One region of the Caballeronia sp. GACF4 genome, then DNA from elsewhere that is predicted to be linked to it. Evidence: riboswitches for the same ligand, from Rfam matches in the RefSeq annotation. Region 1 holds a riboswitch; the other holds the start of a gene.
The links. A riboswitch is a leader RNA that binds a small molecule or an ion and turns the genes downstream of it on or off. The one in region 1 is predicted to bind manganese.
Positions count from the first base shown of each region.

Region 1 (7,752 bases):
ATTTGCTATACACCTCGTTGCGATACAGTTTGATGCCGAGATCCTGAAGCTGCGCTAATTGTCTGGCGGCGCCAGCAAGATAATAGACATCGCCGTAACTGTTGTGACCGTTCATTCCGTAGAATAAATCGCTGGCGACAGGATTTATGGCGGTGGACGCGGCGTGATGACGATAGCGTGAATCATCGACGCTCGATGGCACGTTAGCGCTGTCCGAACCACCGCAAGCGGTTAATAACAGACTTGCTGAAAAGATCGCAGGCAAAACAGGTTTTGTGTTTCTGCAAAAACTAATTAAGCGATGAGCGATTTGCATAATCCAAAACAAGCCGATGACGTGTGCTCGCTTATGTCGCGGAAAATTAAATTCATTCGCGAACGCGAAGACAGGTGAATAGCGCGATGCTGATAACGTGAAGCGCAAGCGGGGCCGCGCCTTTTGCCGAAGGGAATGGCGCGGTGCGTCGAGAAATATAGACGGTGACAGACGGGATAATCAAGACTTAATCGCGTCACTTTCACGAGCCGCGCTTATCTTTGCGAGATAATCGAAGAGCGGAGGATGTAATCTTAATGGCGACAGCGATTCAGGCTTCAGAAGCAAGCGCGTTGCGAGATTTATTTGGTCGGAAAAATCAAAGCTGAATAGTCAGCGGGCAATGCGCGGCGCATTTGAAAATAGAAAATTCGCGACGCGCCGCCCACGACGTGTTGGAGAGAATGATAAACGACGTATGCTTCTGACCTTTGTCGTTTCAATCGACTTCGCGCGTTCTCGAATTACGCATCCGATCCAATATCGCGCGGCACTTCGCCAATTTGCCGAAACACGCTCAACCAGTCTTCCAGATGCCACGTCTTCGACACACGGTCATCGCGTATCTCATGGAACGAGTGAATGGCAAATCGAACCGGCTTCGATGTCGCCGCGATGCCCATCAACGGACCGGACTGCGTACCGCTCACTTCCGCGCGCACGCCGACGCGATTGTCCTGCGTGAGCATGTCTAGAATCTCGATGCGCATGTCAGGCAGCGCAGCCGCCATCTCCGCGAAGATCGGGATCATCTGGTCGGGACCGGCCTCGAAGCCGGCCGGCTCAGGCAGATATTCCCAGTCCGACGTCACGGCTTGGCGCAGCAAGTTCACGTCCTTTTGCGCGAAGGCGGCGTAAAGACGCTCGACGGCCGCGCGGGCTTCTGACTGGGTGATGTGTTCTGCCTCCATGGTGCCTCCTGAGCGTTAGGGATGCGGCGTTGCAACCCACTTTAACCCAATGGTCCGGATCGGGTGATCTGTCGTGTTAAGCTCGCATTTCTTCGTTGGGGAGTAGCCGGCTTTCCCGCCCGGGAAAGCGTCCATGTCAACACGCTCGGTCTTTCGACCGTGGCATGGGCAGCCGTCACAGGTTGGCAAGACCATCGACAGAATGCGCTTCCGGTCGGGCGCGCCTTCTGTCCTTGTGCTTGCCCGACCAGACCAGAGCGCTACTCGATGAACCTCGCTTCCACCGTATTCCTTGCTTTCGCCATGTCCACCGACGCCTTCGCCGCCGCCGTGGGCAAAGGCGCGAGCCTGCATAAACCGCGCATCGGCGAGGCGCTCAAGGCGGGAGTCATCTTCGGCGTAATCGAGGCGCTCACACCGCTCGTCGGGTGGGCGCTCGGCCGCGCCGCCGCGCAATACGTCACCGCGTGGGACCACTGGATCGCTTTCGGCCTGCTTTTCGTGCTCGGCGCGCGCATGATCCGCGAAGGCTTAAGCAAATCGGCTCACGAAGAAGAGAAGCCCAATTCACATTCCTTCTGGGTCCTCGCCGTCACGGGCTTTGCCACCAGCATCGACGCGATGGCGGTCGGCGCGGGCCTCGCGTTCATCGATGTCGATATCTTCTCGACCGCCGCGACCATCGGCTTCGCAACCATGCTCATGGTGACCATCGGCGTGATGGTCGGACGGCTGGTCGGCGCGACTATCGGCAAGCGCGCGGAGATCTTGGGCGGGCTGATTCTAATCGGCGTGGGCAGTGTGATCCTTGCGGAGCATCTTGGTTACTTGAGTTGATGCGAAGTTCTGCATGTCGCGTTTGAAATCGCCGCCCATGCCACGAACTCACCACTTCGCCTCATCCGTTCCCGGCGGCACCGATGGCCTCGCGTAACCCGCCGGCGTGCGCTCGAAGCGCGCGCTCGGCGTGACCGCGCGCAGCATGCCGAAACCCGATTTGCTTTCCTCGGTGTATGCGGCGATGTCCGGCCGCGCCGTCTTCAACCCTCCGTCGATACGTCCAAGCCCGCGCAGCCAGTGTCCCGTCTGTGCGAGCGAAACCTCCACGTGCCAGCTACCGCCTTCCGTTTGTTGCTTCCATAGCGCGGCGGCCGCGCCGAACGCCATCAGAAAGCCGCTCGCCATGTCGAGCATCTGCATGGGCAGCGCTCGCGGTTTGCCATCGCCCTGCGCTTCGCCTTCGGCGGCGTTGAAGCCTATCGCGGTCTGCACGAGCGAATCGAAGCCACGCCGATCCGCCCACGGACCTTCCGTGCCATAAGCCGACAAGGACACGTACACGATGCCCGGCCGCCGCGCCACCAGCGCCTCGGGCCCGAAGCCAAGCTCGGCGATCCCGCCCGGCCGATAGCCTTGCGAGAAGACATGCGCGTCATCGATCAGCCGCCACAGCGTCGCGCGACCGTCTTCCGTGCGCAGGTCGAGATGCGCGGAGCGCTTGCCGCGACTCGTCTCGGCGATAGCGGGAATGTTCGGCAGATGCGGCGAATTCACGAGCATCACGTCCGCGCCGAACGAGGCGAGCGCTCGACCGCCCGTGGGACCGGCAAGGATGCGCGTGACGTCCAGCACGCGGATATCGGTCAGCGGGCGCGCGTCATTGTCGAGCGCGGGCAGCGCGAGTGGCGCGGCGTCGCCGATACGCGTGATCTTCAGCAACGGCTGCGCGGCGATGGCTTTGGCTTGCGGCGTCGCATCCCATTCTTCGAAGCTGCGCAGCATCGTCACGACGAGGCCGCGTTCGGCGCACGCGGTTTCGTAATCGTTCGCGCGCCATTCGAGCAGCGCGCGTTCGGCATCGGCGCGCGTGGCGCTGTGCGGGTCGAGACCCAGCACGCGCAACGCGCCATCCTGATGATGCTCGAAGTTTGCGTGTATGCGCACGTAGCCATCGGCCGTGCGGTAGAGGCCCGAGAATTCACCCCAGGTCTCGGGTTCGGCACCATCGACCGTGAACCAGTCGGTGCATTCGACGGCCGCGTGCGTCATGTCGACGCTCACGCGCTGGCGGTCGACGCCGCGCGCATGAGCCAACTCGGAGGCCGCGAGCGCTGCCGCCGCGATGGTCGATTGCGCCGCTTCGCCCACGGCGAAGGATGACGGGAACACCGGGTCGTGTCCGGGTAGATCGACGAGGTGGAGGGCATCGTCGGGGAGGCCGGCGAGTTGCCAGAGATTCGTAAGCGTTGCGAAAGAAGTCATGGCGATGAGTGCGCGCGGGTCAGCGATAACGCATTGTCGCGCCGATTGATTGAGCGCGCACGTTGCGCTTGTCTGCAGCGCGTGGATCAGCGGAAAAAGTGGTCCGCGAGGCGGCGCAGGCGGTCGCGACTTGACGCCGACGGCTCAACGCTTGGCATAGGCCCGCAGGATGCCCACCGCCAACCGCCCGCACACCCTCACTTCCCCGCCATCGCCAACACGCGCTCCAGCTCAGGCAAATCCACCGGCTTGACCAAATGCGCGTCGAACCCGGCCGCCCGCGTGCGCGCCATGTCTTCGTCGGAACCAAGACCCGTCATTGCGGCGACGATCACACGCTTGCCTTCATCGCGCATCTGACGAATGACGTCGAAGCCCGTCATGCCCGGCATCGATAGATCGAGCAGCACGACTTGCGGACGCGTCGTCCCGAACGATGCCAGCGCTTCCGGGCCGTCATACGCCGCGCGCGCCGCGTGACCGAGCATATCGACGAGCAAGGTCATGCTGTCGGCCGAGTCGCGATTGTCGTCGACGACGAGCACGTCGAGCTGACGGCTCGCCACCGCATTCGGCGCGGAAGGCGGCATGATGCCCTGCGTGGGCGGTTGCGCGAGCGGCAGCCACAAGCTGAACGCGCTGCCCTTGCCAGTGCCGCCGCTCTTCGCCTCGACGTGGCCGCCATGCAATTCGGCGATCGCTCGAACCAGCGTGAGGCCGATGCCAAGCCCGCCTTCATCCGGATGCGCGCCCGGCGCATGCTCCTGCACGAAAAGATCGAATACGGAGGCGAGCGCATCGGCGGAAATGCCGCGACCCTGATCCGTCACGCGCAGAAGCGCCGCGCCGCCGCGTGGACCGATTTCCAGCCGGATGGTCGACTCGGGCGGACTGAATTTCGCCGCGTTGTTGAGCAGGTTATTGAGCGCTTGCACGAGCCGCGTCGGGTCGCCATTGACGAAGAGGCGCTGGCCGCTGTCGTCCACGTCGAGCCGCTGCCCGCGCGCCTCGAAAAGCGGTTGACTCGCTTCGACACTCAGGTGCACGACATCGGCGATATCCACGGTCTCGGTCGCGAGCCGGATCTTGCCGGAACTCACGCGGCCCGCTTCGAGCAGATCGTCCACCAGCTTGGTCAGATGCGCGAGCTGCCGGTCGACGATATGGCGGCTGCGAATGACATCGGCATCGTCGGAAGCCTTCAGTTTGAGAATGCTCACCGCGTTGCGGATGGGCGCGAGCGGATTGCGCAGTTCATGGCCGAGCAGCGCGAGAAACTCGTTCATGCGGCGGCTCGACGCCTCGAGTTCTTCCAAACGCCTGCGCGCGGTCATGTCGCGCGTGATCGCGACGAAGCCTTTTTCGCGGCCATCGGCGGCGGGCAGCGCGCTCAGAATGACGTGCGCCCAGAACTCCGAGCCGTCCTTGCGCGTGCGCCAGTCCTCGTGTTCCGTGCGGCCGCGTTCCGCCGCGAGGCGCAAGTCGTCGCCAGGACGGTCGCGGCCCTGTTCGTCCGACAGATAGAAGAGCGCGAAATGCCGGCCGATCGCTTCTTGCGCGGTGAAGCCGTAGAGCGCGCGCGCGCCGTCGTTCCACGAACGGATGATGCCATCGTGGTCGAGCATGCAGATCGCGTAATCGCTCACCGAATGGATGAGGAGCCGCAGGCGTTCGTCCGCTTCCGTCGCGCGGCGGCGATCCGTGATGTCGTGAATGAAGCACGCGAACTGCCGCTGCCCGTCGAACCACACTTCGCTGATGGTCAGCTCGGCGGCGAATTCGCTGCCGTCGCGGCGCAGCGCATGCAGTTCCACGCGCGTATTCATCATGCGCGCCTCGCCGGTGGCGAGATAGCGCGTGAGACCGGCGCGATGCGCATCGCGATAACGCTCCGGCACGATGAGCTGCGCGAGTTCGCGGTCGAGCGCCTCTTGCGCGCGCCAGCCGAAGAGGCTGGTCGCAGCCTCGTTCCAGTCCACGACCATGCCGGCTTCGTCCATGGCGACGAACGCAATATGCGCGTTGTCGAGCACGGTGCGGCGACGACGCATGGCATCGGCAAGCTTTTTTTCGTATTCGATACGTAACGACAATTCGACCGTCAGGTCCGCATTGACGCTTTGATTCTCTTGCAGGAGTTTGCGGTTCTCCTGCGCGATTTCCTCGCGTGCAAAGGTTTCCGCAATGCACGCGCAAAACGCGTTGAGAATGGAGATATCGCTTTGGCTGAAGTAATCGGGTTCGCTTGAAATGAGTTTCAGCACCGCGACCGAACGGCCTTCGTAAATGACCGGCGCGACCACCATGGAGACAGCACCGACGGCTTCGCATGCAGCACGATCCACGCGATGATCATTCGCCGTATTGCGGCTGATGAGCGCTTGTTGCCGCGTGATGCACAAGCCCGAAAGACTGCCCGCGGTGGGCAGACGCGTGCCGACGCTTTTCGCGGCGACTCCGCTCGCCGCGCAATAGACGAGCTGATCGCCTTCGATCCACTCGACAACCGCGGACGCCACGCCGGCAACTTCCCTCAAGGTATCCGTGACTCTTTGCAGATAAGCGGGAAGCGGCAGCCGGGAATGGGCGAGACTTGCAAAAATAGCGAACCAGCGCTGAAAGTGCGCCTGACGGTTATGTTCCGCCTTTGATTTCATGTTCGGAGTCGAAGCCTCGAATTGCGAGTGCATAGCTCTTGTTCCAATCGACGGATCGCGAATTGTAATCGCGGAAATATCGAAAAGCGCAGCCGATATTTTATTTTGGTATTGAAACACAAAATCCTGCGCAAACGTTTGCGAGGAGAGGAAATTTTGACTCCGCTTGTAAGGCGTAGCTGAATCGATTAGGAGTCGATACGGCGAAACCCGCCTTTCGGATGCAAGTCATGCATGCCTTTTAATCGCCGGACCGATTGAAAAACAATATTCTTTATAGCTTCAGCGGTAAAAACAGCGAACTTCGAATACCGATTTACTTGCCTTCGTCAGAAGCCGGTAAATTTTAGCTTCCGGCTTCCGGCTTCCGGCTTCCGGCTTCCGGCTTCCGGCTTCGGGCTTCCGGCTTCGGGCTTCGGGCTCATGCAGTCCGCGCCGCCGGACGAATGCCGGATGGCCGCGCCGCCTTGAACCAGCGTTCTGCCGCCACCCAACGATTCTTGCCCGCGCGCTTGGCTTCGTAGAGCGCGTTGTCGGCGTCGCGCAACACGCCGTCGAGTTCGCGGTCGTCGTCGCTGAACTTCGCAATGCCGATACTCACGCCGATCCCAAGCGCCATCCCGTCGTTCGCCATGAATGGCTTCGACAGTTCGCGCACGAGCGTGTCGGCGAGTGCCGGCGGGTCGGCTTCGGGAGGCGTCACGATCACGAATTCGTCGCCGCCCAGGCGCGCGACCAGCGCGCCTTCGCCCGATACCAGGCGCAAGCGTTTCGCGACGAGCGCGAGGAGCGTGTCGCCGATTTCGTGGCCGTGATCGTCGTTGATCGCCTTGAAGCCGTCGAGATCGAGATAGAGCAGCGCGCTTTCATCGTTCTGATAACGCTTGCCTGGCACGCGCGAGCGCAACGCCCGGAACAGACCGGCGCGATTGAGCAGGCCGGTGAGCTCGTCGTATCGCGCGCGGCGGTCGTTTTCCTGCTCGGCCTTCATCGTCGTGACGAGCATGCCGTTCAGGCGGTACGCGGCGGCGCTCATCGCGAAGAGATAAAACGGAATCTGCAGGCACGTGACCCAGAGCGTCGGCTCGCCCGACAGGAGTGCGCCTACGCAGCACGGCCCGAGCGACAGGAAGATCATCACGGCGACCAGACGCGGCGCGCCGAAGTTGCGAAAACAGATGCCGCCGACCATCGCGGCCGCAGACAAAAACGAGAGCGTGGCCGCGACCCAGTCGCCGGAGAGCACGCTGACAAGGGCGCCGTAGCCGACCGTCGCGCCCCACATGGGCGCGAGCAGCACGTAGAGATCGGTGAACGTGGCGCGCCGTTCGCGCGCGCGGCGGCGCGCAAGGACGAGCACGACGAGCCGTACGAAACACACGGCGATTTCGAGCGCGAGCCACACATGAAACGCGATGGTCGGATGACGGCGCGTGAGCACCCAGGCGACGAGAATCGTGTTGAGCACGCCGCCCGCGAAAATGGGCAGCGTGCCGAACAGACTGCCGACCAGGGCGACGCGAATCGCGCGGGGGATGTCCGGCCCCGCGTGCAGTAACCACTTGGCTGCCCGCAAGCGGGGCAGCGTGTACACCTCAGTCAGTTG
Region 1 is NZ_JALQDW010000026.1:136,240-143,991, forward strand. Features, by position in the region: gene NCR40_RS24550 (glycoside hydrolase family protein) at 1-424, opposite strand, end outside; gene NCR40_RS24555 (ester cyclase) at 781-1,227, opposite strand; yybP-ykoY riboswitch at 1,313-1,480, shown strand; gene mntP (manganese efflux pump MntP) at 1,495-2,064, shown strand; gene NCR40_RS24565 (CoA transferase) at 2,113-3,489, opposite strand; gene NCR40_RS24570 (hybrid sensor histidine kinase/response regulator) at 3,687-6,146, opposite strand; gene NCR40_RS24575 (GGDEF domain-containing protein) at 6,568-7,752, opposite strand, start outside.

Region 2 (7,752 bases), on a different contig from region 1:
GACCCGAACTATCCGGAAGCGCACCGCATTCTCGGCGTGACGCTGCGCTCGCTGATGCGCCTCGACGACGCGCAAGCTGCTTGCCGTCGCGCCGTGGAACTCGCGCCGTTGTCGGCGAAAGCGCACGAAACGCTCGGCGTGGTGCTGATGGACCAGACGCGGTTCGACGACGCGGAGAAGCATTCGCGTCGCGCGATCGAACTCGATCCAACTTGCGACAGCGCGCACGAGAACCTGTTGTTCTGCTTGTCGCACAAGGAAGAAATCGACCGGAAGGCGTACTTCGAGCAGCATCTGTACTTCGCCGAGCAATGCGCGAAGCCGCTGCAATCGACGTGGAAGAAGCATCGGAACCAGCCGGACCCGAACCGCTGCATTCGCGTGGGCTTCGTCTCGGGCGACTACAACCAGCATCCGGTGGCTGTCTTCATCGAGCCGGTGTTCCGCTATCTCGTGAACGATCCCAGCGTCACGGTGCACGCGTACTACAACCGCTCGGTGACCGACGAGGTCACGCGCACGCTGCGCGATATCGTGCCGCGCTGGCACGACGTCTCGGGTTATAGCGATGCCGCGCTCGCCGACAAGATTCGCGCGGACGGCATCGACGTGCTGATCGATCTTTCGGGGCACACGGCCTATAACCGCCTGCTGACTTTCGCGCGCAAACCCGCGCCGATCCAGGCGACGTGGATGGGCTATCTCGGCACGACCGGCATGACCGCGATGGATTACTACATCGGCGATCGCCACTATGTGCCTGAAGAACAGATCGACGGTCAGTTCGTCGAAAAGCTGGCTTATCTGCCGGCGTATGCGCCTTTCAAGCCCTCGGAACATGCGCCGGCGCTCAACGCGTTGCCCGCGCTCACCAACGGCCACATCACTTTCGGCAGCTTCAACCGCTTCAACAAACTGCGTCCGCGCACCATCGCGCTGTGGTCGGAACTGCTGCGCGCGGTGCCGGATGCGCGCATGTTGATCGCAGGCGTGCCGCGCGACAACAGCCACACGATTCTGATCGATTGGTTCGAGAAGGAAGGAATCGATGTGAGCCGGCTCGAGTTTCGTCAGCGCTCGTCGCTCGTGCGCTATCTCGCGCATCACCTCGACGCCGATATCGCGCTCGACACGTTCCCTTACGCGGGCGGCGTCACCACCATGCAGGCGCTGTGGATGGGCGTGCCCACGCTCACCTTGCCCGGCGAACTGATCGCGAGCCGAGGCAGCACGTCGGTGCTTTCCAACACGGGCCTCGGTGACTTCGTGGCTCGCGACCGCGCGGACTTCGTCGCGAAGGGCATCGAATGGGCGGGCCGGGTCGAAGAACTCGCGCAGATCCGCGCCGGCATGCGCGAGCGCTGCCTGCAATCGCCGGGCTTCCAGCCCGACACGGTGGCCCGCGCGCTCTCCGCCAGCATGCGCCAGATGTGGCAGCGCTGGTGCGCCGGCAAGGCTGCGGCCACGTTCGACGTCTGAAGCGAATTTTTTAACGAAAGAAGTCGCTCCGTCTGCCGTTAAAGCTCTCAGACGGGGCATTCAAAAACCGCGAGCATCGGCAGCAGAGCCCCGCTGGGCAAGCTTTAGCACGGATTTCCAGGTATTTATCAGGCAAATCGAAACGAGCACTAAAGTTTGCCTAGCACGGGCCGAAAACCTAAACAAGCGGCCAAACAAACAAACGACGGACGCTTCCGCCAAACGATGGCGTTATCAACTCAGATAAATGCGCCAGGCCTCATCGGAGAAACAAAATGATCGGTATCAATAGCAACATCAACTCGCTGGTCGCTCAGCAAAACCTGAACGGCACGCAAAGCGCACTGTCGTCGGCAATCACGCGTCTTTCGTCGGGCAAGCGCATCAACAGCGCAGCAGACGACGCAGCTGGCCTCGCAATCGCTTCGCGCATGACCTCGCAGATCAACGGCCTGAACCAAGGCGTTTCGAACGCGAACGACGGCGTGTCGATGGTTCAGACGGCTTCGAGCGGTCTGTCGCAGATCACGGACAACCTTCAGCGTATCCGTCAGTTGGCCGTGCAAGCATCGAGCGGCTCGCTGTCGACGGCTGACAAGACCTCGCTGCAACAAGAAGTGACGCAGCGTATCAGCGAAATCAACCGTATCTCGTCGCAAACCACGTTCAACGGCACGAACCTGCTCGACGGCACCGCCGGCAGCAAGACGTTCCAGGTTGGCGCGAACGTCGGCCAGTCGATCACGATCGACCTCGGCTCGGCAGCAAACGTCTCGGCTCTGTCGCTCGGCGGCAGCAACCCGCAGAAGGGCACGGTCATCGGCACGGTCGACGGTCTGAGCCTGGGCAACACGGGTGCATCCGCAGCTGCCAGTTCGGCAACGATCACGTCGGTCAACGTCATCGCTGACGGCTCCGGCGGCTACACGTTCACCGACCAGGACAACAAGGCACTCGGCAGCTCGTTCGCCTCGTCGAACGTGTTCACGGGTCTGTCCGCAGGCAGCACGAGCATCAGCCTGAACAGCACCAACGTTCCTTCGGCAACTGCAGCTCAAACGTCCGAAGTCGGCGCGCTGACCGCGAACAACACGCCGCCGCAAGTGTCGCAAATCGACATCAGCAAGGCGAACGGCGCATCGTCCGCAATCGAGGCAGTCGACAACGCACTGGATGCAGTGAACTCGCTGCAAGCTCAGTTGGGCGCCGTGCAGAACCGCTTCAGCTCGGTTGCCGCTACCCAGACCGCGCAGTCGACCAACCTGTCGTCCGCTCAGTCGCAGATCACCGACGCGAACTTCGCGCAAGAAACCGCGAACCTCTCGAAGGCTCAGGTTCTGCAACAAGCTGGTATCTCGGTTCTGGCGCAAGCGAACTCGATGCCCCAGCAGGTTCTGAAGCTCCTCGGCTAAGCATCGCCGACGCAGTAACCGGCGCGTCTCGATCACGGCGCGCCGGCGACGTACCCAGGGAGGCTTGCCTCCCGATTTGCATTTCCGCCAGAGGCGCCTTCATGACGAATCGCCTGCTGACGGCGCAGTAAAACGCATCTTCAACCGCTCACGGCAAGAAGCCAGAAACGGAGCCATACATGTCCACGGTAGCAACCACTTCGGCATCCACGGTCGATCCGACCAGCGCCGTCCAGCAGGCCGCGCAGTCGATCATCAGTGGCTCGACCAACTCCACGATGGATGTGAACTCGCTCGTCACCGCCATCGTCAACGCGAAGGTCGCCGGACAGACGGATGCGCTGACAGCCAAGCAAACCAAGGACAACACCCAGCTCACCGCGGTCGGCACGCTCAAGTCCGTGCTGTCGCTTTTGCAAAGCTCGGTGAGTTCGCTCGCGGACGGCACGACGCTCGGCGCCTTCACGGCGACCGGCAGCGGCAAGGGTCTGACCGGCACGGCCAGCACCGGCGCGGTCGCGGGCACTTATTCGGTCGCGGTTAGCAATATCGCCACCTCGCAATCGCTTACCTCCACCGCGTTCACCAGCACCGCGCAACTCGGCACGGGCACGATGAAGCTGTCGGTGGGCGGCAAGGACATGTCGATCAGCATCGACTCTTCGAACAACACGCTCGCGGGCATTGCGTCCGCGATCAACAAGGCAAGCGGTAACCCCGGCATCACGGCGGCGGTCGTCAACGGCACCGATGGCGCGCACCTCGTGCTGCGCTCGGCGTCGACGGGCCAGGCCAACGGCATTACCGTGGCGGTCACGCCGAACATGCAGTCCGACGGCACGACGCCCGACGACAACGGTTTGTCCAAACTCAACGTGGCATCGACGTTGAGCGCCGCCACGACAGATTCGAACGGCAATGCGGTTCCGGCACAGACGGCCATCAGCTCGTCGAACTGGACGCAGACGACGGCCGGCATGGACGCCAACTTCACCATCGCGGGCACGCCTGCCAGCAGCTCGACCAATGCGGTCACGACGGCGCTGTCCGGCGTGACGCTGAATCTCACGTCGGATGCGGTCGGCACGACCCAGACCTTGACCATCGCGCAGGACACGGCCACGCAGAAGACGGCCATCGATGGCTTCGTCACCGCGTACAACAACTTCATCACGACGGCCGCGTCGCTGACTTCGTTCGACTCGACCCAGGCAGCCGGTTCGCAAGGCGGCGCGCTGCTCGGCGACTCGATGATGAACACCATTCGCAACGCCCTTTCCAGCACGATTGCCAAGGGCGTGGGTTCCGGCACGAGCCAGGTGAACCTCGCATCGATCGGCATTACGCTGCAACCGGACGGCACGCTCAAGACCGACGAAGACGCGCTGACCGCAGCATTGTCGAGCAACTCGGGCGCGGTGGCATCGCTCTTCAATTCGAGCACGGGCGTAGCCGCGCAACTGAACAACAGCCTGACCGGATTTCTCGCGACAGGCGGTATCGTCGATACGCGCACGACCGCGCTCACCGCCGATCTTTCGAGCATCACGGACCAGCAAACCGCGCTCGCTTCCTACACGGCGCAACTGACCACGACCTACAACGATCAGTTCACCGCGCTCAACACGCTGATGTCGCAGATGGCGACGCAGGGCAGCTACCTGACCGCGCTCTTCGGCGGCACCAACAGCGCGGGCGCGCTGGCAAGCAACAAGTCGTAAGGAACGAACATGAACCAGCAAGAAATGATTCAACACGCCTGGGCACTGACCGAGGCGATCGAAGCAGCGGTCAACGAAGAAAACTGGGCGCGCGCGGCCGAACTCACAGAGGCGCGTACGCCGCTCCTGATGGCCGTGGAAGCGAATCAGCCGGCTGAATCGCTCGCGACCATTCGCCGGATTCAGGCGAGCATCGAAGCAACGATGGGCCGTGCGAACGCCGCGCAAGCCATGCTGTCGACCGCGTACCGCAAGTCGATGGATCAGGCGAAAGCCGCCGGACGATATCAACAAGCCGCGCGCTTCTAAAGTTTTTCCGGCACGCGCCGATAACCTTAATAAGAACAACGAGAAGAACGCGTCAGACATGACGCGGCGCTTCGCTCTTGATGCCCGCCTCGCGCGGGCATTTTTTATTTGCGTCGCTCGAAGGCTTCAGCGGCCGAGGGTTAAGGTCAAATAAGCCGCGTACAAGATGCCATTGCCAAGCAACGCCCACAACACCACGCCATTGCCGCGCGCGTTGAAGCGCAGCCATGCCGCCGCCGCGAGCGTGATCAGCACGCCGGTCAGCACTTCCACGCGCGGCTCCCACGGCGTCAGCATGATGCCGATGCCCGGCAGCAAGGTGCCCTGAAATACCATCGCGCCTGTGATGTTGCCGAACGCGAGCGTATCTTTTCCGCGTCGCGCCCAAAGAATGCTGTTCACCTTTTCCGGCAGTTCGGTTGCAATCGGAATGATGATGAGCGAGAGCAAGAGCGGCGATATGCCAAGCGCCGCCGACACGCCTTCCACACCGTGGATGAAGCCCTTCGCCCCGCCGACGAGCAGCACGATGCCGATCAGGAACTGCAGCATGATCGACCCGATACCGTTCGGCAAACCCACGCGCGTGATGAAGAGACGCTCGGGCGCTTCCGTGCCGTGTCCGCTTTCGACGAGACTCGCCGATGCCTTGAACGTGGTGATCACGTAAATCACGTATAAGCCGACGAGGCCGACCGCGAACATCGCCCGCACCTGCCACGCATGATGCGGCACGAACATGGCGCCGGCCGCAATCAGGAACGCGACGAGAAAGAAGTTCAGGTCGCGCGTGAAGCCGCTGCGCTCGGGCATGATCCGGCCGCGCAAGCCACGCGATTTGATGACCGCGAGCGTCATCAGGAAAGTGGAAAGCGTCGCGAGCATGAGTGGCGCGCCGAGAATGGCGCCAACACCGATTTCTTCGTTAACCGAACGGCTCGCCGTGCCGCCCAGCAGCGCGATGATCGGCACGGTCGTTTCCGGCAGCGCCGTGCCGACCGCCGCGAACAGCGATCCAGTCACGCCCTCCGATATGCCGAGCCGTTCGCCGAGATGTTCGAGCGCATTGGTGAAGAGTTCCGATGCGATGAGAATGACCGCGAGCATCAACGCGAGTTCGACGAAGAGCATCGTCATGCGGCACCTCGCGGGAAACGATGCAACGCGCATGCGCGAATGAGCGCGCAGCGAGACAGGGATTTTTGTAGTTGTGGGGACACGATGATTCCACGGTCGGACGTTCAGCGAACCACGATGCGCCATGCGCCGTCCGACCAAGAACGACAAAGCGCATCGATGGTCTCGCCAAACCGCCGGATGCGACAGCACCGACCGGTCGAACGCGCCACGGCAGCAAGGCCGAGGATGTTGACGCGTTCTCCTTCGCTGATGGAAGGAAGGCTACTCCCCAAAGACCGGGGCAGTGTAGCCTGAGCCGCCCGGTTCGGCAACCCGCACGGCGCGTTCGAGGCATAAGCGTATGCGCAACGATTCGTTGTCGAGCGGCGAGCGCTTCGCTAACCTAGCCGCGCGGATGCGCTACTTGCTCGCCACACGCGCACAGGGTAAAACCAGCCACAAGAACAATCGTAATGTGACCAGCCGGGTCACGGGAGATCTCATGCGCAACACACTTTTCGCTGCCGCCATCGCGGCGACGTTCGCCGCCGCGCCGCTTATCGCAATGGCCAAGCCGCTCACCATCTGTACTGAATCGAGTCCGGACGGCTTCGATGTCGTGCAGTTCAATTCGCTCGTCACGACCAACGCGTCGGCGGATGTCATCTTCAACACGCTCGTGTCATACGACGAGGCCGCGAAGAAAGTCGCGCCCGCGCTCGCCGAGAAGTGGGACCTCAGCAGCGACGGTCTTACCTACACGTTCCATCTGCGTCCGAACGTGCAGTTCCAGACCACCGACTACTTCAAGCCGACGCGTCCGCTCAATGCCGACGACGTCGTCTTCACCTTCGAGCGCATGTTGTCGGACAGCAACCCCTGGCACAAGATCGCGGGCGCGAGCGGCTTTCCGCATGCGCAATCGATGGGTCTCGTGAAGCTCATCAAGGCCGTGACCAAGGTCGATGACAAAACGGTGAAGTTCGAACTCAACGAGCAGAACGCGACCTTCGTGCCGATCCTCACGATGGGCTTCGCATCGATCTATTCGGCGGAATATGCGGACAAGCTGCTGAAAGCGAACCAGCAAGTCGATCTGAACAGCAAGCCTGTCGGCACCGGTCCGTTCGTGCTCAAGAGTTATACGAAAGACGCGGTGATCCGTTATGACGTGAATCAGAGCTACTGGGGGCCGAAGCCTAAAGTCGATCGCCTGATTTATGCCATCACGCCGGACGCCGCCGTGCGCGCGCAGAAGATCAAGGCGGGCGAATGTCAGATCGCGTTGTCGCCGAAGCCGCAGGACGTGCTCGACGCGAAGAAGGACAAGTCGCTGAAGGTTAGCGAGACGCCCGCATTCATGACCGCGTTCGTCGCGCTGAACACGCAGAAGAAGCCGCTCGATAACCCGAAGGTGCGGCAGGCGTTGAACATGGCGTTCGACCGCACCACCTATACGAAGACGGTGTTCGAAAACACGGGAACGCCCGCTGTGAACCCGTATCCGCCGAACACGTGGAGCTATGACAAGAACATCGCGGCGTACAAGTATTCGCCCGATGCCGCGAAGAAGCTGCTCGCGGATGCAGGCTTGCCCAATGGCTTCGAAACGACCATCTGGGTGCGTCCGAACGGCAGTGTGCTGAATCCGAATCCGAAAGCTGGCGCCGAACTGCTGCAGGCGGATCTCGCGAAGATCGGCGTGAAGGCGC
Region 2 is NZ_JALQDW010000002.1:87,274-95,025, reverse strand. Features, by position in the region: gene NCR40_RS00475 (tetratricopeptide repeat protein) at 1-1,479, shown strand, start outside; gene NCR40_RS00470 (flagellin) at 1,755-2,891, shown strand; gene fliD (flagellar filament capping protein FliD) at 3,071-4,612, shown strand; gene NCR40_RS00460 (flagellar protein FliT) at 4,622-4,921, shown strand; gene NCR40_RS00455 (sodium:calcium antiporter) at 5,048-6,058, opposite strand; yybP-ykoY riboswitch at 6,190-6,343, opposite strand; gene NCR40_RS00450 (ABC transporter substrate-binding protein) at 6,543-7,752, shown strand, end outside.
Region 2: another riboswitch for manganese. It lies ahead of NCR40_RS00455 (sodium:calcium antiporter); the one in region 1 lies ahead of mntP (manganese efflux pump MntP).